Regions from separate parts of the Microbacterium imperiale genome, predicted to be linked through region 1. Evidence: predicted binding sites of a transcription regulator. Region 1 holds the regulator's gene; the other holds the start of a gene.
What was found. Region 1 encodes HspR, which represses chaperone genes until heat shock. Its sites were predicted from a motif close to AAGTTGAGTCNNNNNGACTCAACTT; they were not measured.
Positions count from the first base shown of each region.

Region 2: JOF37_RS12440 (Hsp20/alpha crystallin family protein) is a predicted target of HspR. The motif match lies at 4,252-4,276, and genes of this name have one in related genera.

Region 1 covers NZ_JAGIOK010000001.1:2,201,143-2,217,028, reverse strand. Annotated here, with positions in the region: gene JOF37_RS10870 (helix-turn-helix domain-containing protein) at 1-815, opposite strand, end outside; gene JOF37_RS10865 (glycosyltransferase) at 1,033-2,139, opposite strand; gene JOF37_RS10860 (glycosyltransferase) at 2,142-3,290, opposite strand; gene JOF37_RS10855 (hypothetical protein) at 3,518-4,111, shown strand; gene JOF37_RS10850 (AI-2E family transporter) at 4,030-5,238, opposite strand; gene JOF37_RS10845 (heat shock protein transcriptional repressor HspR) at 5,262-5,729, opposite strand; gene JOF37_RS10840 (DnaJ C-terminal domain-containing protein) at 5,816-6,820, opposite strand; gene JOF37_RS10835 (nucleotide exchange factor GrpE) at 6,832-7,443, opposite strand; gene dnaK (molecular chaperone DnaK) at 7,446-9,314, opposite strand; gene JOF37_RS10825 (response regulator transcription factor) at 9,639-10,361, shown strand; gene JOF37_RS10820 (MFS transporter) at 10,488-11,942, shown strand; gene JOF37_RS10815 (GNAT family N-acetyltransferase) at 11,963-12,409, opposite strand; partial or broken gene JOF37_RS10810 (BCCT family transporter) at 12,453-14,146, opposite strand; gene JOF37_RS10805 (hypothetical protein) at 14,208-14,699, opposite strand; gene JOF37_RS10800 (TrkH family potassium uptake protein) at 14,825-15,886, opposite strand, start outside.
Region 2 covers NZ_JAGIOK010000001.1:2,567,302-2,583,187, forward strand. Annotated here, with positions in the region: gene JOF37_RS12415 (asparagine synthase) at 1-101, shown strand, start outside; tRNA gene JOF37_RS12420 (tRNA-Arg) at 179-251, shown strand; gene JOF37_RS15805 (FAD-binding protein) at 369-1,613, shown strand; gene JOF37_RS12430 (FUSC family protein) at 1,621-2,691, opposite strand; gene JOF37_RS12435 (L-serine ammonia-lyase) at 2,783-4,177, shown strand; gene JOF37_RS12440 (Hsp20/alpha crystallin family protein) at 4,317-4,742, shown strand; gene JOF37_RS12445 (HNH endonuclease signature motif containing protein) at 5,001-6,374, opposite strand; gene JOF37_RS12450 (MarR family winged helix-turn-helix transcriptional regulator) at 6,470-6,901, opposite strand; gene JOF37_RS12455 (DUF2207 domain-containing protein) at 6,985-8,766, shown strand; gene JOF37_RS12460 (DUF5996 family protein) at 9,003-9,926, shown strand; gene JOF37_RS12465 (hypothetical protein) at 9,931-10,260, shown strand; gene JOF37_RS12470 (sodium:calcium antiporter) at 10,284-11,348, opposite strand; gene JOF37_RS12475 (amidohydrolase) at 11,353-12,588, opposite strand; gene JOF37_RS12480 (hypothetical protein) at 12,718-12,894, shown strand; gene JOF37_RS12485 (aggregation-promoting factor C-terminal-like domain-containing protein) at 12,973-13,992, opposite strand; gene JOF37_RS12490 (S-ribosylhomocysteine lyase) at 14,222-14,695, shown strand; gene JOF37_RS12495 (hypothetical protein) at 14,712-15,344, shown strand; gene JOF37_RS12500 (PepSY-associated TM helix domain-containing protein) at 15,418-15,886, shown strand, end outside.

The DNA of each region.
Region 1 (15,886 bases):
AGCAGGCGCTGAGCCCGAAGGATGCGCTGACGCCCGAGCCACGCCGCCGGCGTGGTGCCGTAGTCGGCCTTGAACCGGCGGGCGAAGGTGCGCGGCGACATGTGCGCGCGGGCCGCCAGCAGGTCGACCGACAGATCGAGGTCCAGGTTCTCGATCATCCAGTCGGTGATGGGGGCGAGCGAGAGCGACGCCGCCTCCGGCAGCGGGCGCGCGATGAACTGCGCCTGGCCGCCGTCGCGCAGGGGCGGCACGACCATCCGGCGCGCGATCGTGTTGGCCGCCTCGGCGCCCAGCTCGAGACGCAGCAGGTGCAGGCACGCATCGAGCCCGGCGGCGGTGCCGGCCGAGGTGATGATGCGCCCCGACTGCACGTACAGCACGTCCGGGTCGACGTCGATCTCCGGATACATCCGGGCCATCGTCTCGGCATAGCGCCAGTGGGTCGTCGCGCGCTTGCCGTCGAGCACCCCGGACGCCGCGACGACGAACGCGCCGCTGCAGACGGTCAGCACCCACGCACCCCGAGCGACGGCACGGCGCACGACCGCGGTCACGCGCTCGTCGACGGCATCCCACTGCTCCCGCGGGATCGGCGTGATGACGACGAGATCGGCCTCATCGGCGAACGAGAGGTCGGCGTCGACGTTGATCGAAAACGGCAGGTTCGCGTCGACCGCGCCGGGATCGGGGGTGACGATGCGGAAGTCGAAGTTGCGGATGCCCTCATCGCTGCGGTCGAGCCCGAAGGCCTCGCACGCGAGCCCGAACTCGAACGGCGCGAAACCGGGCTGAACAACGCAGGCGACGGTGTGCATGGCAGATTTCCTCCGGAAGATGTCCCGACTGCCAGACGCGGCAGGATGACGACCATCGTAGCGTTTCCGCCATGACCGCTGCACTGCTTCTCGGAATCATCGTCCTCGCCGCGCTGGCCGCGGCGTCCGGAACGCTCGTCATCACGATGCGGGACGGCTACCGCCCCGTCGCGACGGACCCATCACGCCTGCCCGATGACGGCGTCGCACCCGGGCGTCAGCGGGAGCGGAGCTCGAGCGCCCGCCGCGAAGCCGCGAGCAGTCGGGCCGCCGATTCCTCCCACGTGAACCGGGAGATGTGCGCGCGCCCCGCCGCCACCGTCCGAGCCCGGACGTCGTCGTCGTCGAGGGCCTCCACCGCTGCGGCGAACGCCCGCGCGTCGCGCGCGGGCACGTAGCGCGCACCGCCGCCGCCGACCTCGTGGAAGATCTCCATGTCGCTCACGACGGCCGGCACGCCCAGCGCGAGCGCCTCGGCGATCGGCAGCCCGTATCCCTCGTCGAGGCTCAGCGTCGCGAGCACCCCGGCATCCGCCAGCAGCGCCGCGTACTCGGCATCCGTCACTCCCCCGTGGAAGACGATGCGCGCATCGTCGGGCGCGAGGCTCTCGAGCTCGGCGCGGCGGGCCGGCGAGATCCGACTCAGCAGGTGAAGGGTGCGCCCGGGAAGCCACTGCATCGCGCGCACGAGCGTCTCGACGTTCTTGTAGGGCATGAATGAGCCCATGTAGACGATGTTGCGCGGCGCGGCCGCCCCCGGCATCGCCCCCGCCGGCATCAGGTCGGCCAGCCGCTGCGGGGCGTTGGGCAGCACGACCACCTCGCGCTTCGTCAGCTTCACGTCGGCGAACTGCCGCTTGCTCGTCTCGCTGACCGTCGCGACGACGTCGGCCGCGTTGAGCGTCGCCCGCTGCGGCGCGTACGACAGGTGGAACAGTCGCCACCCCAGGCGCACGAACCACGGCAGGTCGCGCGGCGGTGTGCGGTGCCGGTAGTAGATCGTGTCGTGGAGCGTGAGGATGAGCGCGAAGCGGCGACCGAGCGCACCGATCGTCTGCATCGGCGAGTACACCACGTCGGGGCGGTGCCGGTTCAGACGCAGCGCCGCGACGGGCTCGAGCACCGACGTCGGCGCGTGCAGCGTCACGTGCGGCGCCCCCTCGGGCAGGAAAGCCACCTGTGCCGGGTCGTGCACGATGAAGGTCACCTCGACCCCCGCCTTCGGGGCGGCGATGTACACGGCGTGCGCGAGCTCGTGCGAGAACCGGCTGATGCCGTCGTGGAAGTCCGTGCGGATGTAGCGCGCGTCGAAGAAGAGGCGCATCGTCAGGCGTCGAGCGGCTCGCCGCGGTAGAGCTTCTCGAACGTGTCGAGGGTGCGCTCGATGTCGTGGATCTCGACGCCGTCGAGCGACGCCTGCTGCATCCGCAGGTACTCCTCGGGTGAGGCTGTGAGCACGCGCCGCAGCTTGTCGGCGAGGTCGTCGACATTGCCCGGTTCGAACAGGTACCCGTTGACGCCCGACTGCACGAGGTGGGGCAGCGCGACGGCGTCGGCCGCCACGACCGGCAGCCCCGACGCCATGGCCTCCATCGTCGCGATCGACTGCAGCTCGGCGATCGACGCGATGGCGAAGACGTCGGCGCGCGTGTAAGCCGCGCGCAGCTGCGCCTCGTCGGTGCGCCCGTAGAAGGTCACGCGGTCGGTGATGCCGAGCTGCTGCGCCGTCTGCTCGAGGTTCCGCCGCTGGTCGCCGCCCCCGACGATGTCGAAGTGCACGTCCAGCTCGGGCGCGAGCTTGGCCACCGCCTGCAGGGTGACCTCGACGTGCTTCTCGGTCGTGAGGCGGCCGACGAAGAGGACGCGGCGGTGCTCGCGGGGCGTGAGGTCGGGGGTGTAGTTGCGCTTGTCGATGCCGCAGCTGATGGGGATGACGCCCGAGATGTCGATCGTGCTCTCGAGGAACTCGGCCGCCTTGCGCGTAGGCGTCGTCACGGCGCGCGACATCTCGAACGTGCGCCGGGCGTCGTCCCAGCAGAGCTTGATGATGATCTTGTCGAGGAAGGGCGGCAGCGTCGTGAAATCGATGACGTTCTCGGCCATGACATGGTTGGTCGCGACGACCGGGATGCCGCGCTTGCGGGCCTCGCGCGTCAGCCCGCGCCCGATCACGATGTGCGATTGGCTGTGGACCACGTCGGGCTTGACCTCGTCGAGCACGCGGCGGGCGTAGTGCTTCGAGCGCCACGGCAGGACGAACCGCAGCCAGTCGTGCGGGTACCAGCGCCACCCCGGCAGCCGGTGGACGGTGAGATCGACACCCTCGATGTTCTCGGTGAAGGTGCCGGACTGCGAGTGCTTCACGCTCGGCGTGACGATGTGGACGTCGTGTCCGCGCGCGGCGAGCCCCGCCGACAGGCGCTCGGCGAAGCGGGCGGCGCCGTTGACGTCGGGGGCGAAGGTGTCGGCGCCCATCACGATGGTCAGAGGTGCGCGCGAACGGGCGGCGGGAACACCCTCGGTCGTCGTGGATTCGGTCACGGGTCAGGCCCAATCTGTACGGCGGCGTGCCGGCGGCTGTGGCCGTCGCGGCGGCCCCGAGCTTACCCGAGGGCCCGATGCGCCCCCCGGAGGCACCGCCGGGAGAGACCAAACCGGCCACGGAGGGGCGGACGCACAGGCGGCATCCCTAGGCTGGGGGCATGGCCCGTCTCGAAGCCGATGCCGACCCCGCCCGCTGGGTGCCCGTGACCGAATCGTTCGGCTTCGCCGGGCGCCGCGCCCGCAAGCGCGCGATCGGGATGCTGCTGGGCCAGGCGAACGCCGCCATCGGCGGTGCCCCGCGGCCCGGCGGCCGGTTCGCGGCGTGGGCAGCGAGCCAGGCTGTGCCGATGCTCATGCGCCGCGCGGGCGGCCGCGTGCGCGCGTGGATGTGGAAGGCCGACCCCGAGCTGCTGGTGGTCCTCGCGCAGGTGCAGGAGGCGACTCCGCAGCTGCGCACCGCGCGGGCGATGATGCCGATGGAGTACGACGACACCGAGGACTTCCGATCGCCCTACCTGGGCAGCGGCGAGAAGCTCGTCATGACGCTGCCGCCCGACCCGCGCACGCCGCCGTTCGTGTCGTATACGTGGGACACCGGCACGCACCTCGTGACCCTGTCGGCCGTCTGCAGCGACCGCGAGCGCGTCGGCACCGTGCTCGACGAACTCGATCACCTCGCGCGGTCGCTGCGCGTGGTCGATGATCTGACGCTCGACGAGAAGTCGAACACCCTGCGCCTGCCGCCGGCCTGAGTCGGGGCGGGCGGAGCGGGCTCGGGCTCGGCGAATCGCGGCACAGCCTGCCGGTCGCCCGACAGCCACCGCATCCATCCCGCGCCGGGATCGGACTCGAACACGAGGGCGCGCACCAGGAGGGTCAGGGGGATGGACAGGATCGCGCCCAGCGGGCCGATCACGAACGTCCAGAAGATGACCGAGAAGAAGCTCAGCGTGAGGCTCAGGTCGACGGCGTCGCTGACGAACTTCGGCTGGATCATCACCTGCAGCGTGACGTTGACGACGCAGTAGATCGCGATGACGATCAGCATGAGTGGCCAGCCCCCGACGACCAGCGCGAGGAGCGCAGGCGGCACGAGACCGAGGACGAAGCCGATGTTCGGGACGAAGTTGGTGACGAACGCGAGGACGGCCCAGACCACCGGCGCCGGCACCTGCAGTGCCCACAGGGCCAGTCCGTCGATGATCGCGACGACGGCACCGAAGCTCGCATTGACGACGTAGTACGTGCGCACGCCGTGGTTGAACGCGCGGAAGCGCTGCATCGTCGGACGCGCACGCTCGCCGAAGGTCGCCTCGGCGCGCGCGTACCGCGCCCCGTCGGCGGCCATGAAGATGACATAGGCGAGCACGAAGAAGAACGCCGTCAGCACCGACAGCACGCTCGAGCCCAGCGACGTCGCGAACGACGCGAGGGTGCCGGGCTGCAGGACGGATGCCGCGGCGTCGGCGACCTGCTGCTCGAAGCCGATCGCCTGCAGCCAGTCCAGGACGGCGTCGGCCGTCGCGCGCAGCTGCGGCGTCGAGTCGGTCACCAGACGCGTGAACTGCACGCCCGCGTAGGCGAGCATCGCGGCGAGCGCGGCGAGGATGAGGTAGGCCACCGCGATCACCGCCGTGGTGGCGGCCCAGCTCGGCCAGCCGCGGCGCTCGAGGGGGCGGCGCACGGGGTGGCAGATGATCACGATGACCGCGCCGAGCAGCAGGGGTCCGGCGATCTCGCGCGCCGCGTACAGACCGGCGAGAACGATGACGGCGGCGGCGAGTCCGACGAGGATGCGGAGCATCGGCGGCAGACCGCCGGAGGCGGCAGGGGTCACGCCGGGAACGGGTTCGGGGTGCGGCACGGCCTTCTGTCTCACGCCGTCAGGCTATCGCCGGGCGCTCACCGCGGGGGGGTCGCCCGGGGCTCGTCAGCGGGCGCCGGGTCGGTCGGGCGCCGGTAGAGCACGATCTCGGTGGCGCGGCGCACGCGCGCCCCGTGGCGCAGGGTGACGACCGCTCCCGTAGCGCCGGCGGCGAACACGCGGGCTCCGGGTCGCTGCTGCAGCTCGTCGCGCAACCGCTGCTCGAGCTCGCGCTTCTCACGGCGCAGCCCCGCCACCTCGTTCTCGAGCTCGAGGATGCGCGTGATCGCCGGCAGGCTGATGCCCTCGGCCGACATCCGCGCGACCTCGCGCAGTTGCCGGATGTGCCGCAGCGAGTACCGCCGCGACCCGCCCTGCGTGCGCCCGGGCACCACGAGTCCGAGCCGGTCGTACTGGCGCAGGGTCTGCGCGTGCATGCCGGCGAGCTCGGCGGCAGCGGCGATCGCGAAGATCGGCGCGTCCTCGTCGATGGCGTCGTCGCTCATGGGATCTCACCTCCGGAAGTCGGATGCGGGGGCTCCGACCCACTGCGCCGCCGGGCAGTCCGGGCGCAGCGGGCCGAAGCACCGGGTCAGGTCCGCGCCTTGTTCATGAGGTCGGCGCGGGGATTCTCTTTCGGTTCGAGCTCGGCGAAGCGCTCGAGCGCGGCGCGGGCGTCTTCGTCGAGGTGGGCGGGCACGGCCACCTGCACCTCGGCGAGCAGGTCGCCGGTGCCTTTCGCCGTGCTCACACCGCGCCCCTTCACTCGCAGCACGCGGCCCGAGGGGGTGCCCGGAGCCACACGCAGCTTGACGGGGTCGCCACCCAGAGTGGGCACCTCGATGGTCGCACCCAGCGCCGCCTCGGTGAAGGTGACGGGCACCACGACGCGCAGGTTCAGCCCGTCGCGGGTGAACACGGGATGCGGACGCACGGTGACCGACACGACGATGTCGCCCGCCTCGCCGCCGTCCGGCGAGGGCCGCCCGCGGCCGCGGAGCCGGATCTTCTGGCCGTCCGCGACGCCGGCGGGCACCTTCACCTTGAACGGTTTGCCGTCCTCGCCCTGCAGCGTGACGGTGTCGCCGCGCACGGCCGTGGCGAAGTCGAGCGTCGTGCGCGCGGTCACGTCGGCACCGCGCTGCGGGCCGCCGAAGCCCTGGAAGCCCCCGGTCGAGCGGCCGAAGCCGCCCGACCCGAAGCGCCCGGAGCGTCCGGTCTGCTGATTGAACATCGCGAAGATGTCGTCGAAGTCCGCACCGCGCGCGCCGGCGCCGCCGCGTGCGCCCTGGTTGAAGGCGCTGAACACGTCTTCGAACCCGCCGGCGCCCTGGCCGCCCGCGGTGAAGCGGGCATTGCCCGAACCCATCGCCCGGATCTGGTCGTACTCGGCCCGCTGCTCCTTGTCGGAAAGCACCGAGTAGGCCTCGCTGATCTCCTTGAACTTGGCCTCGGCCGCAGGATCGCCCTGCGTCGAGTCGGGGTGGTAAGTGCGCGCGAGCTTGCGGTAGGTCTTCTTCAGGTCGGTGTCCGAGACGTCCTTCGCGACGCCGAGCACCTTGTAGAAGTCCTTGTCGAACCAGTCCTGACTGGCCATATGGATGCCTCCTATTCGGCCGGCACGGCGACGACGACCTTCGCCGGACGCAGCTCAATGCTCCCGAGGCGATACCCGACCTCGACGACCTCGAGGATCGTCGGCTCGGTGGTGCCCGGAGTGGGCGCCTGGAAGATGGCCTCGTGCTGCTGCGGGTCGAACGCCTCGCCGGCTGCGCCGTAGGTCTCGACGCCCAGCCGCGTGACGACGCCCCGGAGCTTCTCGGCGATGGCGGCCAGCGGCGAGCCCTCGACGAGGTCACCGTGCTTGCCCGCGCGGTCGAGGTCGTCGAGCACGGGCAGCAGCCCCTTGGCCACCGAACCCTTCGCGCGCTCGATCTCCACATCGCGCTGCTCCTCCGTGCGCCGACGGTAGTTGGCGTACTCGGCCTGCACACGCTTGAGGTCGAGGAGGAGGTCGTGCTCCTCGGCCGGCGCCTCGGCCACCGCCGCCTCGTCGGACTGGGCCGCACCGAGGATGTCGTCGATCGTCAGCTCGTCGTCGGCCGGCGCCTCGGTGCTGGTGTCCTCTTGCGCGTCAGGGCCGGAGACTCGCGCCTCCGACCCCTCCTCGCCGAGGACCTCGTCGTTGCCGTTGGGCTCTTCGAAGTCCTTGTTGGTCATGGTTACTTCTTCTCGTCCTCGTCGTCGACGACCTCGGCGTCCACGACATCCTCATCGGATGCCGTGCTGCCGGCGTCGCCGGTGGGGGCGTCGGTCGGGGTGCCCTGCGCCTGGTCGGCCTGACCCTGCGCGTAGATCGCCTCGCCGAGCTTGCCCTGCGACGCGTTGAGCTTGTCGAACGCCGTCTTGACGGCGTCGTCGTCATCGCCCGCGAGAGCGGTCTTCAGCGCGTCGACGTCGCCCTGGACCTCGGTCTTGACGTCCTCGGGCAGCTTGTCGGCGTTGTCGGCGATGAGCTTCTCGATCGAGTACGACAGGGTCTCGGCCTGGTTGCGGACCTCGGCGGCCTCGCGGCGCTTCTTGTCCTCGGCCGCGTGCTCCTCGGCCTCGCGCACCATGCGCTCGATGTCCTCCTTGGGCAGCGACGAGCCGCCCGTGATGGTCATCGACTGCTCCTTGCCGGTGCCCTTGTCCTTCGCCGAGACGTGCACGATGCCGTTCGCGTCGATGTCGAAGGTGACCTCGACCTGCGGGATGCCGCGGGGCGCCGGCGCGATGCCGGTGAGCTCGAACGTTCCCAGCGGCTTGTTGTCGCGGGTGAAGTCGCGCTCGCCCTGGAAGACCTGGATGGCGACCGACGGCTGGTTGTCGTCGGCGGTCGTGAAGGTCTCGCTGCGCTTGGTGGGGATGGCGGTGTTGCGCTCGATGAGCTTGGTCATGATGCCGCCCTTGGTCTCGATGCCGAGGCTCAGGGGGGTGACGTCGATGAGGAGGACGTCCTTGCGCTCGCCCTTGAGGACACCGGCCTGCAGGGCGGCGCCGACGGCGACGACCTCGTCCGGGTTCACGCCCTTGTTGGGCTCCTTGCCGGCTTCCTTCTTGACGAGCTCCGACACGGCGGGCATGCGGGTCGAGCCACCGACGAGCACCACGTGGTCGATGTCGCCGACCTTGATGCCGGCTTCGCGGATGACGTCCTCGAACGGCTTCTTGGTGCGGTCGAGCAGGTCCTTGGTGAGGTCCTCGAACTTGGCGCGCGACAGGGTCTCGGACAGCGAGACAGGGCCCGAGTCGGTCAGCGAGAGGTAGGGCAGGTTGATCGAGGTCGACTGCGAGCTCGAGAGCTCCTTCTTCGCCTGCTCAGCGGCCTCCTTGAGGCGCTGGAGAGCGATCTTGTCGCCCGAGACGTCGACGCCGGTCGTGTCCTTGAACTGCTTGATGAGGTACTCGACGACCCGCTGGTCCCAGTCGTCGCCACCGAGTCGGTTGTCACCGGCGGTCGCGCGCACCTGGATCGTGGAGAAGTCGTCGTCCTTGCCCACCTCGAGCAGCGAGACGTCGAACGTGCCGCCACCGAGGTCGAAGACGAGGATGAGCTCGTCTTCCTTGCCCTTGTCGAGGCCGTAGGCGAGTGCGGCCGCGGTGGGCTCGTTGATGATGCGCAGGACGTTGAGGCCCGCGATCTCACCGGCCTCCTTGGTCGCCTGGCGCTCGGCGTCGTTGAAGTACGCGGGAACCGTGATGACAGCGTCGGTGACGGTGTCGCCCAGGTACTGCTCGGCGTCGCGCTTGAGCTTCTGGAGGATGCGGGCCGAGATCTCCTGCGGCGTGTAGGCCTTGCCGTCGATCGCCTGGGTCTTCCAGGTCGTGCCCATGTGGCGCTTGACCGAGGTCAGCGTGCGGTCGACGTTGGTGACGGCCTGGCGCTTCGCGGTCTCGCCGACGAGCACCTCGCCGTCCTTCGTGAATGCGACGACCGAGGGGGTCGTCCGGAGCCCTTCGGCGTTGGCGATGACCTTGGGCTCGCCGCCCTCGAGGACGGCGACGACGGAGTTCGTCGTACCCAGGTCGATACCCACTGCACGTGCCATGAGTTGTCTCCTTTGCTTTCGGTTCGGTGGATCGGAAGTCTGCGGCGGCCCAACCTGAGCCGCGATGACTCAAGGATACGCCGACGGTTTGCGAGTGTCAAACGAACTTGAGTGCACTGCTATCAACTTTCGCCAGCCTTGCGGAGGTGATGAGGCGTTGAGTGAAACCTGAGGGTTTCCAGGCCGTCATCTGGTGATACTCCCAGGCTCGGAAAATATGCTGAGGCCACCGATGTCAAGAAGCGTGAACCCGAACTCGCCTCTCGACGATCTCGAGCCCGTGGTGGCTGGTCGTCGAGCGTTCCCGCGCGCCGGGAGACGATCATGAGGCGCACCGTCGTCGTCATCGAGGATGACGACGACCTGCGCCACCTGCTGACCCAGACCCTCGAGCAGCACGGGTTCGACGTCCACGCGTTCCGCGACGGCGCCTCCGGCGTCGACGCCGTGCGGCTTCTCCGCCCCGAGCTGACGACGGTGGACGTCATGCTCGGCGGCATCGACGGCTTCGAGGCCGTGCGCCGCATCCGTTCCTTCCACGACGGCTACATCCTCATCATCAGCGCGGTCGGCGATGAGACCGCCACGGTCGAAGGTTTCCGCAGCGGCGCGGACGACTACGTCGTCAAACCCTGGCGCCCCTACGAGCTGCGTGCACGCATCGATGCGCTGATGCGCCGGCCGCGCAGCATCCGGTCGGACGAGCCCGCCGCGCCCGCGTGGCTCGAGGCGGGTCCGCTGCGACTCAATCCGGCGTCGCGGCGCGTCGAGCTGGACGGCGAGCTGCTGGATCTGACGCGCTCGGAATTCGATGTTCTGCAGGCGCTCATGCAGCGACCCGGCGACGTCATCGAGAAGTCATGGATGGCGCTCATGCTGCGGCGTCAGAGCGGCACGAGCGGTGAGCACGTCAGCGCGCACGATCTGCACGCCGTCGAGGTGCACATGATGAACCTTCGCCGCAAGCTCGGCGACGACGGCCGCTCGGGCCGCTGGGTCGAGACCGTCCGCGGGATCGGCTATCGCTTCGCGCGCCACACGGACTGAATCGACGCACGCGGCACCGGCACCCGCATCCGGGAGCCCCGGCGGATACGCTGACCCCGTCGCGACGATGCGACGGCCGGGACGGGCGGCACCCGTTGTTCACGAAGAGGACCTAGCGTGCCCCGCATGTCACCCGAGACGAACCCACCCGGTGAGGGCACTCCGCGGGCGACCGCGCCCGGCGTGCCGGCCCCGCCGACCACCGCCGACACGCAGGCGCTCGGACGCATCGCCGACCTGCGCGAGCGAGAGGATGCCGAACGCCCGGTGCCGCGCCGCGCCGTCGTCTCGTGGGCACTGTGGGACTGGGCGACGCAGCCGTTCAACTCGGTCATCCTGACCTTCGTCTTCGCGTCGCTGTTCCTCGTGTCGGACTGGTTCCTGCCCGCCGACGTCGCTGCCCTGCCCGACAGCGACCCGATCAAAGAGGCGGCACTGGCCGACCTGGCCAGCGGCTACGGCGTCGCCTCGACCGCCGCCGGCATCCTGATCCTGCTGCTCGCGCCCGTCCTCGGACAGACCGCCGACCGCTCGGGCCGCAAGAAGCGCTGGCTCGGCGTCTTCACCGTCTTGCTCGCCCTGCTGCAGTTCGCGCTGTTCTTCACCTTCGCCGATCCGGCGTACTTCTGGTACGGGGCGATCGTGCTCTCACTCGGCGCGGTCGTGTCCGAGATCGCCGGCGTCAACTACAACGCGATGCTCGTCGAGGTCTCCACCCCCCGCACGATCGGCCGCGTGAGCGGGCTCGGCTGGGGCCTCGGGTACATCGGCGGCATCATCGCGCTCGCGATCGTCGTCGCGCTCACGTTCGTCGACTGGTTCGGCATGGACACCAGCGACGGTCTCGCCTACCGCCTCATCGCCGTCGGGTGCGGCGTGTGGACGCTCGTGTTCGCGATCCCGTTGCTTCTCAACGTCCCCGAGAGCCCGGCACCCGCCGGCGCGACGAAGGTCGGCTTCCTCGCCGGGTACGTGCACCTCGTGAAGGACATCGCGCGCCTGTACCGCACGCAGCGGCCCACGTTCTGGTTCCTGCTCGCGAGCGCCGTCTACCGCGACGGCCTCGCGGGCGTCTTCGCCTTCGGCGGGGTGCTCGCAGCCCGGGCCTTCGGCTTCTCGGCGACCGAGGTCATGATCTTCGGCATCGCGGCGAACCTCGTGGCGGGAGCCTCGACGATCGTGGCCGGCCGGTTCGACGACCGTTTCGGCGCGCGGTCGGTGATCATCGCGACGCTGTCGGGGCTCATCGCCGTCGCCGTGCTGCTGTTCGTCCTGCAGGACGCCGGGTCGATCGTGTTCTGGATCGCGGGCCTCGTGCTCTCGGCCTGCGTCGGACCGGCGCAGGCGGCGAGCCGCTCGCTGCTGGCGCGGGTCACACCGCCCGGCATGCAGGGCGAGATCTTCGGACTCTATGCGACGACCGGCCGGGTGGCCAGCTTCCTGTCACCTTTGATGTGGGCGCTGTTCATCGGGTGGTTCGGTGCGATCATCTGGGGCGTCCTGGGCATCGCGGTCGTCCTGACGCTCGGGCTCATCCTGCTGCTGTTCGTCCGGCTGCCGAAGCAGGCCGGCATCCGCTGATCCGCTGAGCGTCCGGTCGCTCAGACGGCGGCGCGCCGCATGGGCACGTGCGGGATGTCGTCCTCCGAGAACTCCGGGCCGCTGATCTCGAACCCGAAGCGGGCGTACCAGGGGGCCAGATGCTTCTGCGCGTCGAGATCGATCGCGGTGCCCGGCCAGCGCTCCTCGGCACGCTCGACGGCGGCACGCATGAGCTGCGCCGAGAGGCCGTGTCCGCGCGCCGCCTCGGCCGTCGCCACCCGCCCGATGCGGGCGGCATCGCTGTCGCGCAGCAGCCGCAGTGTCGCGACGACCTCACCGTCCTCCTCGGCCCAGAACAGCTCGGTGTCGGGCTCGAGGTCGCGCCCGTCCAGCTCCGGGTAGGCGGCGCGCTGCTCGACGACGAAGACGCTGACGCGCAACCACATCAGGCGGTAGAGCGTCTCGGCGGGAACGTCGATCAGGCGGGCGAAGGAGACCGGAGGCATCCGTCCAGCCTAGGCGGGCCCGGGTCCTTCCCCGCCCGCCCGGTCAGGTGCGCTTGCCGCCGATCCAGGGGAAGCGCACCCCGCGCTCGTTGGGCTCCTCGACCTCGAGACCGTAGTGGTCGCCGATGCGCTCGATGAACTGCGCCCGCTCGGCGCGCGCGTACGCCCGCCGCTCGCGTTGGAACGCGAGGACGGTCGACCAGCACATGAGCAGCATCACGACCGAGAACGGCAGGGCGATGAGGATCGCGGCCGTCTGCAGCGCCTGCAGCCCGCCGGCGATCAGCAGCGCGCTCGCGAGCGTCGCCGTGGTGAGGACGAAGAACGTGCGCACCCAGCGCGGCGGCTCGGGGTTGCCACCGGTGGCGATCATGCCCATCACGAGCGCGCCCGAGTCGGCGGACGTGATGAAGAACACCGCGATGAGCACGATGGCGCCGACGGTCAGCACGCCCCCGCCGGCACCGACGAGAGCAGCTGGAACAGGGCGCCCTGCAGGTCGACCGATCCGTCGGACGCGAGCATGGAGCCGGGCTGTTGCAGCTCGCGGTACAGCGCCGATCCGCCCAGGACGGCGAACCACAGGATGCCGATCAGCGTGGGCACCAGCAGGACGCCGGCGACGAACTGCCGCACGGTGCGTCCCTTGCTGACGCGCGCGATGAAGATGCCGACGAAGGGCGCCCACGAGATCCACCAGCCCCAGTAGAACGACGTCCAGGCCGCCTGCCACTCTTCACCGGCCGTACCCTGCAGGGCGCTGACGGTGAACGACAGACCGACGAAGTCCTGGATGTACGCACCGATCGACTGCACCCATTCGCGCAGCAGGAACTGGGTGGGACCGACGACGAGGAGGAACAGGAGCAGCAGACCGGCGACGATCAGGTTGAAGTTCGACAGCCACTTCATGCCCTTGGTCACACCCGAGAGCACCGAGAACAGCACGAGAACGGAGATGATCGCGATCAGGCCGATGAGGGTGAGGTCGTTCATCTCGGGGAAGCCGACGGACTCCAGCCCCGACCCCATCTGCATGACCCCGAGGCCGAGCGAGGTCGCGACGCCGAAGAGGGTGCCGACGAGCGCGACGGCATCGATGACGTTTCCCGCAGCGCCGCGGACACGGTTGCCCAGCAGGGGCTCGAGCGCCCAGCGGATCGAGATGGGCCGGCGACGACGGTGGATCGCGTACGCGAGCGCAAGGCCGACCACGACGTACATCGCCCACGCGTGGACGCCCCAGTGCAGATAGGTCTGCGTCAGGGCCCCCTGCGCGAGCTGCTGCTCCGTGCCGGTGACGCCCGGGCGGGGGTCGACGAAGTGGCTGAGGGGCTCGCTGACGCCGTAGAAGACGAGGCCGATACCCATCCCCGCGGCGAACAGCAGCGCGAACCAGGAGCCGGTCGAGAACTCGGGCTCGTCGTCATCGCGCCCCAGCTTGATGTCTCCGAAGCGGCTGAAGCCCACGAAGATCGCGAAGCCGACGAAGAACGCGGCGATGAGCACGTAGTACCAGTTGAACGAGTCGACGACCGAGGTCTGAATGGCGCCGAAGAACGTCTCCGCAGTCTCGGGGAAGATGATGGCGAACGCGCTGAAGCCGACGATGACGACGGCCGCCGGCCAGAACACCCAGGGGGCAATGGTGCGGCCGGTGGTCACGGATGCGATCCGCTCGGCGGCGGAGGGCTGATTCTCGGAACTCACCAGACAAGGGTCGCAGGCGTACAGCATCCGGCCAAGTGCGCTCCGCGGCTTGCCCGCAGGCCCGAGAGAGGGTAAGCGCCCGGCGGGGTCAGTACTCGGCCGCGGCCGCGGCCGCATGGATCGTGCGGTCGCGGATCTCCCGCCAGGTCAGCGCGACGCTGCCGGCGGGCCCTGCGGGCTGATCCGCGGCTTCCTCGACGCGGTCGAGCAGGCGACGGGTGTCGCGACAGGCGCTGATGTCGATGACGGCGACGTCGACGTACCGGCCCCGGGCGCGCTCCAGCTCCGCATGCAGGCGGGTGGCGAACGCGGCTCCCGCGGCGTGCACCTTGCGCTCGGCGATGCTCTCGTCGTGCAGGCACAGGATGATGAGGTGGCGCAACGCGGTGAGACTCGCCGCGTGCGCCAGCATGTCGGCGTACCGGCTCTTCAGCTCGGCGCGGACGCGGCGTGCGCTCGTCTCGGCGCTGAGGTCGATCAACCACAGCAGGCAGGTCGGTTCCCCGCTCTGCGCGATGGTGTCGATGGCGGAGCCGAGCGGCTGAGGGCGGTCGCCGGCGACGGCGATGCGAGGGTTCACGGTGTCTCTCCTGGGTAGCTGTCAGCGTCATGCCGACCAGACTTCCCGGCGCACCTGCCCGATTCGCGCTCGGACCTGATCACCCTATGCCACACCGTCTCGCGGCTTGGCAGGGCCCTGGCGTGTCACCCGACGATCGGCCGCTCCTCGGGAAGCTGGAACCGGATGTTGCGTCGCCGTACCGACAGCGAGGTGGCCAGCGCGATCGGCCCGACCCGGCCAACGAGCATCAGCGCCGAGAGGACGTACATGCCGAACGGCCCCAGTTCGGCCGACAACCCCACCGAGAGCCCGCAGGTCGCGAACGCACTGATGACCTCGAACAGGATGCGGTCCAGGGGCGCGTCGCTGACGAGGGTGATGAGTCCCGCGCCGCCGAGCACGAGCGTGGCACCGAGGAACGTGACGGAGATCGCGACGCGAAGCACGCCGGTCGCGATCGTGCGGCCGGCCGCGGTGACGTGGGGCACACCGCGGGCCTCGGCGACGATCGCGAGGAAGAGCACGGCGAGTGTGGTGACCTTGATGCCGCCGGCCGTCGACACCGATCCGCCGCCGACGAACATGAGGGCGTCGGTCAGCAGCAAGGTGGTGGACGTGGAATCGGCGGGGTCGATCATCGCGAAGCCGCCGGACCGCATCATCGCCGAGGCGAACAGGGCGTTGCCCACGCGCTCCGCGACGGGCAGGTCGCCGATCGTCGCCCGATTGCCCCATTCGGTCACCGCCCATCCCGCGGCGCCGACGACGAACAGGATGCCGGTCGTGATGAGCGTCAGCTTGGTGTGCAGCGTCCATCGCTTGCGCGTCCATCGCGCGTGCAGCAGATTCAGGTAGACGGGGAACCCCAGACTCCCGATGAGCACCGCGACGGTGAGCGGGATCAGGATGCCGGGGTGATGACCGAAGGCGGCGACGCCGCCGGCATGCACGCTGAAGCCCGCGTTGTTGAACGCCGACACCGCGTAGAAAACGCTCGACCAAGCACCCCGCGCCCACCCCTCCGCCGTGATGAATGAGGGGGCCAGAGCGATGGCGATGGCGCCCTCGATCACGAACGTCGTCACGACGACGATGCGCAGCAGGTCCTTGACCTCGCCGAGTTGCGGCGCGCCGATCGCCTGCTGGGCGAAGAGCCTGCTGCCCAGTCCGAGCCGCCGAGTGACCGCACGGGCCAACAGCAGCGC
Region 2 (15,886 bases), 370 kb from region 1:
TGGTCGATCTGCCGCGTCTGCGGTCGCAGCGGCGCGGGGCCCAGCGGCGCGTCCGCGCCGAAAGAGCATCCGAAACGGATGCCGTCGACGTGATCGATTGACCGGTTGAGGCCTCGATTCGCGCTTCCTGCGGGAGTGGGCTATTCTTGACGACGGCCCACGAGAGATCGCAGGCCCTGCGCCCGTAGCTCAATGGATAGAGCATCTGACTACGGATCAGAAGGTTAGGGGTTCGAGTCCCTTCGGGCGCACACTGTGTTGAGACAGTGAAAAGAAGCCTCCGCTCTGCGGGGGCTTCTTTGTTTCTCCGTCGTACTTGCATCGACTTTGTCGTGGAGGTGCGCTCGGCCGTCGCGTAGCGTGACGATGTGACCGAACGAACCTGGGCCGGAACGCACACCTTCGCCGCTGAAGCGGTGCTCGAGCCCTCAACCATCGTCGAGGCGCAGGAGCTCGTCGCGGGCCATCGCCGCATCCGCTCCTTGGGGACGCGGCACTCCTTCAACGATCTCGCCGACACCGACGGGGTGCTGCTCGCCCTCACCGCGATCGAGCCGGCGATCGAGATCGACGAGGCGGCGCGCACCGTCACCGTCGGTGCCGGCACCCGCTACGCCGTCGTGGCGCGTCACCTCGCCGACCGTGGTTGGGCACTGCACAACATGGGGTCGCTGCCGCACATCTCTGTCGGCGGAGCGACGGCCACGTCGACGCACGGCTCGGGTGACCGCAACGGCTCGCTCGCGACGGCCGTGCGCGCGCTCGAGTTCATCGCGCCGGACGGCTCGCTGCGGCGCGTCGCCGCGGGCGACCCGGACTTCGCGGGCAGCGTCGTGCACCTCGGGGCGCTCGGGCCGGTCACGCGCATCACGCTCGCGATCGAACCGACCTACCGTGTGCGCCAGGACACCTACGTCGGTCTGGCGTGGGACGACCTCTTCGAGCGGTTCGACGAGCTGACGGCATCCGGCTACAGCGTCAGCGTGTTCACGCGGTGGAACACGCCGGACGTCGGCGAGGTCTGGGTCAAGGAGCGCCTCGACGAGTCGTCAGCGCCCGAGATGGCGCCGACGGTGCTCGGCGCACGCCGGGTGTCGGAGAAGGCCGACTCGCCCGCGGCGGACGGGCTCGACAACACGACGGAGCAGGGCGGTGTGCCGGGGGAGTGGTGCGAGCGGCTGCCGCACTTCCGTATCGACGCCACGCCATCGAACGGCGACGAGATCCAGACCGAGTACTGGGTCGCGCGAGAGGTGGCGGTCGAGGCGATCGCGGCCGTGCGGGCGATCGCGGATCGGGTGGAGCCCGCGCTTCTCGTGAGCGAGCTGCGCACGGTGGCTGCCGACGAGCTCTGGCTGTCGCCGGGGTACGGCCGCGACAGCGTGTGCATCCACTTCACATGGAAGAACCGGCCGGATGCCGTCGCCACCGCGATCGGCCACGTCGAACGAGCCCTCGCGCCGTTCGATCCCCGCCCGCACTGGGGCAAGGTCTTCGCGATGCCGGTGGGCGAGTCGCTGCCGCGACTGCACGCCTTCCGCGATCTCGTCGCGCGCATGGACCCCGACCGGAAGTTCTGGGGCCCGTACCTCGGGCGCGTGCTGGGGATCTGAGCGCGGCTCAGGTGAAGGGGCGCGACGCCTCGATGATGCGCGCGACGTCCACGGCGGTGCGCGTCCACGGCGAGATGCGCCCGTCGTGGCGCGGCGGCACGCTCTCGACCACGCGCGCCAGGGCGCGTTCGGCTTCGTCGACCGCCGTCGCGGCGTCGGGGTCTCCGATGGGCCGTGCGACGGCACGGCCGGTCGCGCGCACCGCCTCGGCGAGCTGAGCGCGGCGCGGGGCGGCTTCGTCGCTGAGGGGCAGCGCCGCAACGCCACCGGCCAACTCGAGCGTCTGGCGCACGGTGTTCTCGAGGGCGCGCATCCGTCGGTCGTTCTCCTCTTCGACGCCCCGGCGGCGCCGAGCGAGGGGGTGCGCCTTGCGGCTGCGCGCGGCCTCCCGGACGTCCGCCGAGACCGCGTCGAGGATCTCGGTGAGATAGCGCTGACCCTCGGGGTCGGGCGCTGACCCGTCGGCGATGGCCGTCGCCAGCATGTCGAGCCGGTCGGCGACGGCATCCCGCAGCTGCGAGAGCCGCGTGGACGCTCGCCGCAGGTACAGCGGCGGGACGACCGCGAGGTTCACGGCGATCCCGACGACGACCCCGAACGCCATCGTGACGAGGTACGACACCGAGAACCCGCCGGCATCGTTGGCCCCGAGCAGCAGGACGAAGAGCGCTGCGATCGCGATCCAGTCACGACCGGTGCCGAGCGCGCGGATGCCGCCGATTGCGACGCCCACAGCGACGACGATCGCGACGCCGAGGATGCGCGGGCTCGGCCCGGTGACGATCCACAGGCCACCCAACCCGATCGCGATGCCGATCGCGAGTCCCGCGACGGCCTGTAGGCCGGCCTTCGCGGAGTCGGCGATCGTCGGGTACATGCTGACGAGAACGCCGAGCGGCGCGTAGTAGGAGTACTCGTCGTGGGCGAAGGGTACGAGCGGCGCGAGATACCAGGCGATGGCGGCGGCGAAGGCCGCCTTCGCCGCCAGCAGCAGCCGTGACACGGCGAATGCTTCGCCGCCCGCGGTGCGTGCCGCGATGGCCAGGGAGGCGACTCGAGGATGGGGCGCGTGATTCATCTCGGGCGACGATAGGCGTCGCGTCGGCGCAGGGCACTGCCCTTGACGTCCGCGCTCGGCGTGTTCCCGGGGCGAGACGTAGCCTGACAGGGTGAGCGCATACGTTTCGGCGTTCGAGCTGTTCTCCATCGGAGTAGGACCCTCGAGCTCCCATACCGTCGGACCGCTGCGTGCGGCCCGAGCCTTCGTCGAGCGCCTGAGCGCGTCCGGCCGTCTCGAGGACGTGGCGCGGGTGACGTGCGTGCTCTACGGCTCGCTCGGCGCGACCGGGATCGGGCACGGCACCCCCGACGCGATCGTGGCCGGGCTGCAGGGTCACGCGCCCGAGACCGTCGACCCGGATGCCGTCCGCGCGGCCTGGTCGGCGTGGGTCGATGGCGCGCCGCTGCTGCTGGGCGGACGGCACGCGGTGGCGTTCTCGCGCGCCGATGTCTCGTTCGAGCCCCGTACGCGGCTGCCCCAGCATCCGAACGCGATGACCCTCACCGCCTGGGACAGCATCGGGGCGCCGGTGGCCCGCGAGACGTACTTCTCGGTCGGCGGCGGGTTCATCCGTCGCGAGGGTGAGGTCGAGGGTGAGGGGCTTCGCGCGGCCGCCTGGCCGTTCGCGTTCGGTAGCGCGGCCGAGCTGCTCGAGCTGTGCGAGCGGGAGGAGCTGTCGATTGCGGGGCTCGCGCGGCGCAACGAAGAGGCGCTGCGTCCCGAAAGCGAGGTAGCGGCGGGGCTCGATGCCATCTGGGATGCGATGGCGGGATGCATCGACGCGGGGCTGCACGCCGACGGCACGCTGCCGGGCATGTTGCGCGTGCGGCGCCGAGCCGGCGCGATGCGCGAGCAGCTCGAGGCCGCCGAGTCCGCGGGAGGGCGGGAGCTGCCCGGCGAGTGGCTGGGCGCGTTCGCGCTCGCCGTCAACGAGGAGAACGCCGCGGGCGGGCGCGTCGTCACGGCTCCGACGAACGGGGCTGCCGGCATCCTTCCGGCCGTCGCGATGTACTGGTGGCGGTTCGCGGCGGAGTCGATGCTCGCGCCCGAGGATCTCGACCGTCGGCGCGGAATCCGCAGGTTCCTGCTCACGGCGACCGCGCTCGGCTCGCTGTTCAAGGCGAACGCGTCGATCTCGGGCGCCGAGGGCGGGTGCCAGGCCGAGGTGGGCTCGGCGTGCGCGATGGCGGCGGGGGGATTGACCGCTGTCATGGGCGGCGACAACGCGCAGATCGAGAACGCCGCCGAGATCGCGATGGAGCATCACCTCGGCCTCACGTGCGACCCCGTGGGCGGTCTCGTGCAGATCCCCTGCATCGAGCGGAACGCCATCGCGGCATCCACGGCGGTGACCGCGGCGCGGCTCGCTCTGCGGGGTGACGGACGCCATTACGTGTCGCTGGATGCCGTCGTCGAGACGATGCGGCAGACCGGGATCGACATGTCGCACAAGTACAAGGAGACGAGCGAAGGCGGGCTCGCGGTCAACGTCGTCGAGTGCTGAACGCCGGTGGTGGGTGGAGTGTTCGCCGTGCGAGAACCGTTGGCACTCTCAGGGGTCGAGTGCTAATCTGGATGCAGTTGAGCCGCTAAGGCTCAACTTTCGAGATCTCAACACAGACATTCAGAGAAGGGAAGAACCGATGGCTACGTACGACCCGTTCCGCGACCTCGACCGCATCGCCTCGAGCCTCTTCGACGCGCGCCGCGGTCCGCGCCGCATGCCGATGGACCTCTACCGTGATGGCGACCACTACGTCATGACGGCCGACCTGCCGGGCATCGACCCGGGTTCGGTCGACATCGACGTCGACGGCCAGCTGCTGACGATCCGCGCCGAGCGCACCCTGGCGAGCGGCGACGGGGTGAAGTGGATCACCCGTGAGCGTGAGGCGGCGAGCTTCCTGCGCCAGCTGAACCTCGGCCAGGGTGTCGACACCGAGGGCATCGCCGCGACCTACAACAACGGCGTGCTGACCGTGACGATCCCCGTCAGCGAGAAGGCCAAGCCGCGCAAGGTCGCGGTCACGACCGACTCCGCCGCGCCGGTGGTGCCGATCGAGAACTGAGCGCAGCGCCGACCGCAGCGCAGCCGGTGAACCTGGCGGCGTGACCGACCGGATCGACCGCGCACCGATGGCCGCAGCTCCTCCTCGGGGCTGCGGCCATCGTCGTTCGTGCGGGCTCTGATCCGGCGCGGTCACCGCAGGGTGGGGTATCGGGCCGCGGGGCCACGTCGGGCCGCGCTGACGCGTCGGGCCGCGCTGACGCGTCGGGCCGCCTGGCGCAGACCGATCAGAAGGGTGGCGGATCGTCGGGCGGCGAGCTCAGAAGGGTGGCGGCTCGTCGACGAGGTGGCCGGTTCGCGCGCCCGGTGGTGGGTCGGGTTCGGGTGTGAAGCAGACGGCAGGGATCGGCACGTCTTCGCGGTAGATCCGCCCGCCGGGGGAGGTCCATTCCAGGAGCCCGCCGCCGAGCTGTCTGACTTTCCAGTCGGTGAATTGCTTCATCGAGTGGTGTCTCTGGCAGAGGTGGGCGAGGTTGTAAATGTGGGTATGTCCGCCGAGGGCGTGGTCGATGGTGTGGTCGATCTCGCAGCGGATCGCAGCGCGACGGCATCCGGGGAACCGGCAGTGCTGGTCGCGCGCTTGCAGCAGGCGCCGCATCGAGGCGGTGGACCGATAGGTATCGATCTCGGCCGGGGTGCGGGTGACGGGGTCGATGAAGAGCCGATCCCAGGAGGCGGTCTGCCCGGCGAGTTCGCGGGCCGTGTCGGCGTCGACCAGCCCGGCCCCGACGGCTCCGGCGGGACCGTGGTCGGTTCCGGTGAGGGTGTCTGCGGTGACGACGACCTGCACGCGCGCCCGGATCGCGCCCAGTGGTCCCGGGCCGTCGGTGCCGTAGGTGGGATCGACCACCGGGGCGCCCCCGAGCACCAGATCAGCGAGAGCGTCGGCGCGGAGCTGATCCATGGTCCGCGCATCCGGCTCCTCAGGCTGCCCGGGCGCCGCTGCGTCGCCGAACGCGGCCCCCGCGGCATCCGTCCCGGCGGCTCGGGCGTCCTTCACGGACTGGCCCATCTGCGTGAGCCGGTCGAGCATCCCCGCGGCGATCACGGTCGGCAAGGTCGCGATGAGATCCGACATCCCGTCCGCCCCGGGGAGCACCCGCACGCACCGCCCGGCGGCGGCGTCCCGGTGTCGCTCGGTGAACTCCCGCGGATGCATCCGCTGCGCTAGAGCTCTCAGCGGCTCACGCACCCGCACCGCGATGTCACGCTCGCAGATCTCGATCGCAGCTTCCTCGAACGCCGGTCGAACCTCCGCCGGCACCACGCACCCCGCTTTGACGATCACCTCGACGTGATCCCGGGTGATCCGTCGGGTCTCCCACGCCGTGAACACGGCGGGGTAGTCGTCGACGATGGCCATTGCATGGTCGATGTCGTGCTGCAATCGCCGGTCCGACCGCCCCGCCAGCCCGGCCGCTTCCGCAGCGACCGAGCGCAACTCCATGTCCGAGGCCATGCCCCGCACACCGTCGACGTGCGCAACCCGCAACGCCGACCGGCCGACCTCAGCCAAGGCTCGCACCAGTGCGACATCCCCGGCGTGAGCAGCATCCAACGCCTCAGCGAACGCCCCGAGCGCACCGGCATGAGGACTCAGCCCCACACCGTCACTGCCACCCATCGTTGCCATATGTCGATGATCCCATCGGCCACCGACATCCGAACCGCGATCGAGCGCGTTCGTGCACAACTCGGCACGGCCCGCTGATGGGGAGGAGGCCCTCGTCAGGACGTGCGGCGCAGTTTCGTGGTGAGCTGCTCGAGCTGTTCCAGCTCTTCGGTGCTCAGGACCGACATGCGCTCGGCGATCGACCGCCCGTGCGCCGCGGCGAGTCGGCGGAAAGCCGCCACCCCGTCGGGAGTCGCGGTGATCATCGCACCGCGCCCGTCGGTCGGATCGCCGCACTTGGTGATCAGGCCCCGCGCGACCATGCGGTCCACGAGGCGCGAGACGCTCGGCTGGCTGATCAGCATGTTGGCCGTGACATCGCGCAGTCGTGCCCGGTTGCCGGGTCCACGCGTGACGGTCAGCAGCACGTCGTACTCGGCCTGGCTGAGCTCATCGCTGGCGAAGTCGTTGCTGATGTCGTCGAAGATCTCGTGCTGCGCGCGGAAGAGGCTCTCCCATGCGGCCACGGCACGACGACGATCGCTCATGGCCACAACTTTAACGCCCGCCTAAGCTGGGCGGCATGATGCGGCGCACGCGAAGGGCGCTTGCGAGCGCCACGGCGGTCCTGATGGCGAGCCTTCTGGGGGCGGCTCTGCCCGCGGCGGCATCCGCGGCTCCGCCGGTGCTCTCGTCCGTCTCGGGCGAGACGTCCGACGACCTCGACGCCTTCGAGTTCGACTCGCTGACGGTCGACTACTACCTGGAGCGCGATGCCGACGGCACGGCGCGCATGCGGGTGGTCGAGCGGTTCGTCGCCGATTTCCCCGAGGCGGACCAGAACCGCGGGATGCGCCGCCTGCTCCCCGAGTCGTACAACGGCCAGCCGCTGCACCCGACCCTCGTGTCGGTCACCGACGAGAACGGCGATGCCCGCCCCGTCGAGACCGACAACGACGACGGCACGCTCGGCATCCTCACGCGCGGCGCCGAGTACCTTCACGGCCGCAACACCTTCGTCTTCACCTACGACCTCGAGAACGTCGTGTGGGACTTCGACGACACGGGGCTCGAGTTCTACTGGGACGTCAACGGCACGGACTGGGCGCAGCCCTTCCGGCAGGTCACGGCGACCCTGCACCTCGACCCGCCCTTGGTCGAGAGCCTGTCGGGAAGCCAGTCCTGCTATGTCGGGGCATCGGGTGAGACGCGACGCTGCGCCGACCTGACGGTGTCGGCGGACGGCGCCACCGTCTCCGCATCCAGTCGCGATCTCGCGCCGCACGAGACCCTGACCCTCTCGGTCGGCTTCGACGCGGGTGCGTTCGAGACGTTCGACACCGGGTATCTCGCCTCGCCGTTCGGGTGGCTGCAGGCGGGCTCCCTCGCGGCTCTGGTGGGGGCGACCGGATGGGCGTTGCGCAGCCGCCGGCGCTCGCTCGGCGACGAACCCGGGCGCCCGACGGTCATCGCCGAGTACGAGCCTCCCCATGACATCGATGCGCTCGAGTCGGCCGTGCTGCTCGGCAAAACCTCGGCGGCGATCCCCGCCGAGGTGCTCGAACAGGCGATCCTCGGCTCGATCCGCATCCTCGACGGCGATCCCGGTCGGTGGGGAAAGGGCAAGCTCCGGGCGGAACTCGTCGACCCCGATCGGGCCGACGAGAATGGACGGATGCTGCTGCGCGCCCTCTTCCCGCAGCTGCGGCCGGGCGAGGTCTACAGCTTCGGCTCGTCCGACACGCGGTTGTCGTCGACGGCGCAGGGCATCCTGAAGTCGGCGGGAGAGCGCCTGACGAGCCTCGGCATGTACCGTCCGGTGCGACCCGGCACGCGGGGCTGGCCCATCGCGATCTGGGCCGTCGCGGCGGTGCTCACGATCCTCTTCGGCATCCTCGCGCTCCTCGGCTTCGTCCATCCGGCGCTCCCCGTCATCGGGATCGTCGTGGCGGCATCGTCGTTCTTCGTGGTGCTGATCGCCCTGGCCCGCACCCCGCTCTCGGCGACGGGGGCCGAGACGCGCGATCATCTGCGCGGCGTGGAGCAGTTCATCCGCTGGGCGGAGGCCGACCGCATCCGCGCACTGCAGTCCCCGTCCGGTGCGGAGCGCGTCGCGATCGATACGGATGACCCGCGCCAGATGCTGCGCCTCTACGAACGGCTTCTCCCGTACGCCGTCGTGTTCGGGCAGGAGAAGCAGTGGGCGCAGCACCTCACCGCGCTGTACGCCGCCGCGGGCGTCACCGCGCCGGTCTGGTACGCCGGGACGGGAGGGTTCGACGCGTCGTCGTTCGCTGCCGGGATCGGAACGCTCTCGTCGAGCGCCGCGTCGTCGTCATCGACCTCGGGTGGCTCGAGCGGCGGAGGCGCCGCGGGCGGCGGCGGAGGCGGCGGCGGAGGAGGCGGAGCCTGATCGTCGCAGCGCCCGGGCGCAGTTGAGGGTCCGACCGAGAGGCATTTCGGTCGGACCCTCGTCCCTTTGCACCAAGAGTTTCCTGCAATCACATGCCGGTGGCCGCCACAGCAAAACAGCTACCGTGCGAGCACTCTATAACGACGAGATAACGACGAGCAAGGGTTTTCCGTTATCTCTTCGTGATCATCGGATATCGGTGTCCGCTAGGGGGACGAAGCAGCGATGATGATGGAATGACCACCGAATCAGCCCCCGCCGTCCCGGTTCGCGCGGATCGGCCCGCGCTGCGCGTCGACGCCTGGGAGCCGACGAGGCAGACGCTGCACATGTGGCTGCAGATCGTCGGCAAGACGCGCATGGTCAACGCGGCGCCGCTGAACCACTACTGGCACGTCACGCTGCTGCCGTCGTCGCGGGGTCTGACGACCGGCGTCGTCCCGGCTCCGACCGGGCCGTTCGAGATCGAGTTCGACTTCTGCGACCACGTGCTGAAGCTGCGCACCGTCGATGGCCGGCACCGGACGATCGCCCTCGAGAGCATGACCGTCGCGGACTTCTACGCGCGGTTCATCGCGGCGGCGTCCGAGCTCGGCATCCCCGTCGACATCCACGCCGCCCCGAACGAGGTCGACCCGGCCATCCCGTTCGCCGACGACGTCGAGCACGCCACCTACGTCGGTGAGCACGCCAACGCCTTCTGGCGGCAGCTGAACGACGCGCACACCGAGCTGCAGCACCACCGGGCCGGCTTCACCGGCAAGTCCAGCCCCGTGCACTTCTTCTGGGGTGCACTCGATCTCGCCGTGACGCGCTTCTCGGGCCGCGATGCGCCGACCCACCCCGGCGGCGTTCCGAACTGCCCGGACTACGTCATGGCCGAGAGCTACCGCGCCGAGCTGTGCAGCGCGGGCTTCTGGCCCGGCGGGGGCATCGAGGGCGCGTACTACACCTACGCCTATCCCGCCCCCGACGGGTACCGCGAGGCGCCCGTGCCCGAGGGGGCGCGGTACGACGACGCCCTCGGCGAGTTCCTCCTCCCGTACGAGGTGGTGCGCACCGCCGACGACCCGCACGCCCTCGTGCAGGCCTTCCTCGACGCGACGTTCCGCGCCGCGCGGCATCCGGGCGACGGGTGGGGGAGCGGTGTCGCGGAATGACGCCGTGAACGCTCCTCGAGACCGGGGACCCGGTCCCTTCGTCGTCACGCTCGTCGTCGACCTGCCCATCGCTAAGCCCGACGCCCTCGACGTCATCGCGTTCGTCTCTGACGGGGCGATCGAGAACGCCGGCACGGCCGATCCGCGGGTCGGGCTGGGGCGCGGCACGTGGGCCGAGGTGCAGATCCCGAAGTTCGCCGACCCCCCGCCGCTCGCGGTCGACGTCTGGTCGGAGGTGTCGTGGGATGCCGCCGCGACCGAGGCTGCGCGTCTGGCCGACGCTCTGCGCCGCGTGGGGTGGACGGTGCGCAGTCCGCGCGCCGACGAGGTCTGACGTGGGCGCCGTCCCGCCGCGACTCAGGCCGCGACGGCGAAGAGCCCGGCGATCCCGAGGCCGTAGAGGACGAGCACCGTCAACGAGTCGACGCCCATGCCGATGACCTTCTTCGCGGGCCGGAAGATGAGCCCGACGATGTAGACCAGGGTGAGCAGCGCGCCGAGAGCGGTGAGGTAGATGTCGGCGCCGTTCGCCTGCGGCAGCACCGCCTGGCCCGAGATCAGCGTCGCGACGAGGAACAGCACCGGCAGGAAGGCGTTGCCGCCGAAGATGTCGCTCATCGCGAGGTTGTCGTCGCCCTGGCGGATGGCCTGCAGTCCCGTCGAGATCTCGGGCAGCGCGGTCGCGAGGGCGAGGATGGTCGCTCCGAACAGCACACCCGACAGGCCGATCTCGTCGGCGATGGCATCGCCGGCCCGCTCGAGCACGACGCCCGCGCCGAGGGTAGCGAGGGCTGAGACGACGAAGACGGTGACCACCGCCGCCGTCGACATCGTGTGGTGCGGCGGTCGCGGCTTCGCGCGTCGGTGCCCGGTGGCGTGCGGGGCGCCGTCGGGCGCGACGCCGTTCTCGTGCCACGGCAGGTGGTGGCCGGCCCGCTGCACGAGGAACAGCCCGGCGAGCCACAGAGCCGCGATCAGGACCACGTCGGGGCTCAGCCGCGCGACGATCAGGTCGCCCGGCAGCTGGCTTCCGGCCATCACCACGGTGAGCACGGCGACGACGACGGCCGCCTCGAGGACGAGCACGAGCGACGCCGCCCGATACGTCAGCGGGCGCACGCCCCGTCCGCGCCTGCCGAACGCGTCGAGGATCACCAGCACGACGGTCTGCAGGGCGATGCCACCGAGGATGTTGCCGACGGCGACCTCGAGATTGCCGGATGCCGCCGCGCTCACGGTGATCGCGATCTCGGGCAGGTTGGTGGCGACGGCGAGGATGATGAGGCCGCCGAACGCACTGCCGATGTGCCAGCGCGCGTCGAGCACGTCCGTGGTCTTGGACAGCTGGATGCCGGCGACCCAGACCACCGCCGCGGCAGCGGCGAAGATCAGGACGAGCACGCCGAACGGAAGAGCGGACATCGGGTCAGCGCAGCCAGCTGGAGCGCCCGAAGCGCTCCCACCGCTCGACGACGCGCACGTCGCCATCGGGTGCGGGCTCGAGCACCGTCGTGCCGCCGATGATCACGTGCTCCACACGCGACTCGACCGCGAGCGGGTCGCCCGACCAGATGACGATGTCGCCGTCACGGCCCGGCTCGAGTGCACCGACGCGCTCGTCGAGACGCAGGATCGAGGCCGGGTTCGTCGTGAGCGCTTCGAGGGCGACGGTCGCCGGCAGCCCCTCGCGCACCGCGAGAATGGCCTGCAGGCGGATCTGGTCGATCGGCACGACCGGGTGGTCCGTCGTGATGGCCACCGTGACGCCGGCCTCGGCGATGAGGGCGAGGGCCCCGATCGCCCGGTCGCGCAGCTCGACCTTCGAACGGGACGTCAGCATCGGCCCGAAGATGACGGGGATGTTCTTCTCGGCGAGCACGTCGGCGATCTTGTGACCCTCGGTGCCGTGGTTGACGACCAGGCGATAGCCGAACTCCTCGGCCAGTCGGATGGCCGTGACGATGTCGTCGTGGCGGTGGCTGTGCTGGTCCCACAGCAGCGTGCCGTCGAGCACCTGCGCGAGCGTCTCTTTGCCGAGGTCGCGCTCGAACGGCTCGCCCTTCGCGGCGGCGGCATCCCGTTTCGCCACGTAGTTCTGCGCGGCCACGAACGCTTCGCGCAGGACGGACGCGACGCCCAAGCGCGTCGACGGCGTCTGCTTCTTGTCGCCGTAGACCCGCTTGGGGTTCTCGCCGAGAGCGGACTTGACCGACACGTTCTCGGCGATGACCTGTTCGTCGACGGTCCGGCCGCCCCACGTCTTGATCGCCACCGTGCGGCCGCCGATCGGGTTTCCCGACCCCGGCTTGATGACGACGGAGGTGACCCCGCCGCGCAACGCATCGCGGAATCCGACCTCGTCGATGTCGATGCCGTCCAGGGCGCGGAAGCGCGCACCGTTGGGGTCGGTCATCTCGTTGGTGTCGTTGCCCGACCAGCCCTCGCCGTCCTCGTGGACACCGAGGTGCCCGTGGGCCTCGACGAAGCCGGGCAGCACCCAGCGACCGCCGGCGTCGACGATCTCGGCGCCGTCGGGAACGGCGATGTCACTGTCGCCGACGGCGGTGATGACACCGTCCTCGACGATCACGGTGCCCTGCTCGATGACGGGTGCGGACACGGGAACGATGCGGCCGTTCACGACGGCGAGGATGCGGGCCATGCTTTCGACCCTACGTCGGCGTCGTCGGAGGACGGCGATACACCGGCGGGAATGACGGAGCAACCGTGAAGACAGACGGAGCGTCGGCTGCGTACCGTGACGACACCAGCGAAACAGGAAGGGGAAACCATGAGCCTCAACAACAACATGCCCATCGTCCCGCCGGGAACCGTGGCCGGGGCAGCCGATGACGCCACGCCGACCAAGCAGGTCGACGGCGAAGAGGTCCTCGACGACGACATGGACGACGCGCAGGTCTCGAGCATCAACGCCGACCGCGCCGCGACGCAGACCGACGGGGACTGAACGCCGAGACGCCCGGCCCCGACTCCGCGGAAGCGGAACGGGTGCCGGGCGTCTCGAGCTCGGTCGGCCGGAGCCGGATCAGTACCAGCCCACCGACTGCGAGTGACCCCAGGCGCCGCACGGCGACCCGTAGCGGCCCGAGATGTAACCGAGGCCCCAGCGCACCTGCGTGACCGCGCTGGTCTGCCAGTCGCCGCCGGCCGATGCCATCTTGCTGCCGGGGAGCGCCTGCGGGATGCCGAAAGCGCCGCTGCCGCTGTTGTAGGCCTGGTAGTTCCAGCCCGACTCCTTGTTCCACAGCGAGACGAGGCACGAGAACTGGTCCTGGCCCCAGCCGTAGTCGCCGAGCATGTTGCTGGCGGCCTGCTGCGCGGCACCCGGCGAGTTGTCGCCGGTCGAGGCGACAGCGGAACCGGATGCTGCCGGCGCGGACGACCGCGCGCTGCTCGAGCTCGACGTGGCGGCTGCTTCGGCCTCAGCCTCGGCCTCGGCGGCGGCGGCCGCTTCTGCCTCGGCGCGGGCCGCGGCCTCGGCGGCGGCGGCCTCTTCCGCGGCGATGCGGGCGGCTTCCTCCTCGGCGGCCTTCTGCGCCTTCGCGGCGTCGAGACGGCCGCGCAGATCGGCGGTCTCGGCCTGGACGTCAGCGGTCGCCTCGGTGAGCTTGTCGGTGAGGTCGGGCAGGAGCAGCGTCGGGATCACGTCGGCGTCCTGCAGGCCGGCGATGCGGTCGCGCAGCTGCGCCGTGTCGACGGTGGTGTCGCCGTCGACCGGCAGTGCGGCAGCCGACACATCGGCCGTCACGGTGGCCGCCTCGAGAACCGAGGCCTCCGCCGCGGCGACGGCGTCGGTCGTCGCCTGCTCGATCGCGCTGAGGGGCTTCGCGGGCGAAGCCACGGTGGCGGTCACGAGCGCCGCGCGCTGCATGACGGGCGCGGACGAGGCGGCGATGGGAACCGTCGCGGATGCCGTCGTGCCGACCATCGCGGTGACCCCGAGCGCGACGCCCAGGGTCAGGGCGGCGGGCCGGATGACACGGCGTGCGTTGCGGGGCGTGCGCCGCAGGTCGCGGCGGGTGGGCTGGCTCGACGAAGAAGTCATACGAACAGGGGCAGTCCTTCGATGTTGCGGGCACCGTGGAACAACGGCGGGCGTCGCGGGCAGACGCACAAAACTCCCCGAGTCTGCGCCCCGAGCCTGGACGAGTCCCGGGCGGCACCTGAACGTAACCTGGGAGCCGCGGCGGTCCAGACCCTCGGTGCAGGGCGTTAATCTGGCCCAGAACGCGGGAGTCCGGACGCTGCCCGCACCGCTGCGCCGAGGAGGATCCATGGCCGAGATCGAGAGCTTCACGCTGGACCACACCGCCGTGATCGCGCCCTACGTGCGCCGCATCGGCGTCGAGCACGGCCCCGGCGGCGGCACCATCACCAACTTCGACGTGCGTCTCGTGCAGCCGAACGCGGGGGAGATCCCGACCGCCGGCATCCACACGATCGAGCACATGCTCGCCGGCCTGCTGCGCGACCGCATCGACGGCGTCATCGACATCTCGCCCTTCGGCTGCCGCACCGGCTTCCACCTGCTGATGTGGGGCGAGCCCGAGATCGCCGACGTCGTCGCCGCGATGACCGGCAGCCTGCGGTTCATCGCCGAAGAGGCGGTCGAAGCCGACATTCCCGGCGTCTCGGCTCTCGAGTGCGGCAACTATCGCGACCACTCCCTGCACTCGGCACGCGAGTGGTCGCGGACCGTGCTCGATCAGGGCATCAGCCTCGACGCCTTCGCGCGCGTCGGCGTCTGAGTCCGACCTCGTTCCCGTGGTCTCCGTCCGGCAGCAGCGTGCGGTCCGTGCGACCGCTTCGGCGTCTCTCGCGACGTTCGTCGCGCTGCTGTCGCACGTCGCGGCCGGCGGTCCGCCGCCGTCCGTACTCGGGATCGCCCTGCCCTGGGCGCTTTCGCTGATCGTCTGCCTGGGCCTCGCGGGACGCCGCCTGTCGGTCGTGCGGGTGGGTGCCGCCGTCGCCGCGGCGCAGGCCGTCTTCCACGTGCTCTTCGTGCTCGGTGTCGTGCCGCTCGCGTCGGCGGGGCCGGCCTCCGGGGGCGCGGGACTCGCGGCGCACGCCGGACATATGCCCGTGGCGGCATCCTCTCTCGCGTCGGTTCCCACCTCAGCGGTGGTCGTCCCGGATGCCTCGATGCTCGGCGCGCACGTCATCGCCGCCGTCGTGACCACTCTCGTGCTCCATCGCGGGGAGCTGCTGCTCGTCGGTCTCGGCGAACTCGCCCGACGCGTGGCACGGCGGTTGCGCGCTGCCGGCCGCGACGTCGTGCCGCCGACCGCCGTCTCACCGCGCCGGCGCGGCTTCGCGTCGAGCACCAGTGCGCCGCGACCGCGGCCTCTCATCGCGTCACCGGCGCGCCGCGGCCCGCCCTCACTCCTCGCTCTCTGACGCCCCGGCGCCCGTCGGGGCGTTCCGTCGTGCGCGCATCATACCCGCCGGCACCCCGACACCGAGGAGTCCCATGTCCATCACCGATGCGCGCCCGACGGGCGACGCCGTACCCGACCCCGCCGGAGATGCCGGCGGCACGCCGTCCCACGAGCACGCGCCGCCGCGGCCGAGGCGCCCCTGGCTGATGCCGCTGCTGCTGCGCGTCCACTTCTATGCCGGCATCCTCGTCGGTCCGTTCATCCTCATCGCCGCCGTGAGCGGTGCACTGTACGTCGTCACGCCGCAGATCGAGCGCGTCGTCTACGCCCACGAGCTGCGGGCTCCGGTTTCGGAGACATCGCTCACGCTGGGCGAGCAGGTGCGGATCGCCCAGGACCATATCGGCGATGCCGCGACGCTCGCCGCCGTCCGCCCCGCACCGGGACCCGGCGACACGACGCGGGTGATGTTCGCCCAGGAGGGTCTCGGTCCCAGCGAGACGCGCGCCGTCTTCATCGACCCGGGAACGGGTGAGATCCGCGGCGATCAGACCGTGTACG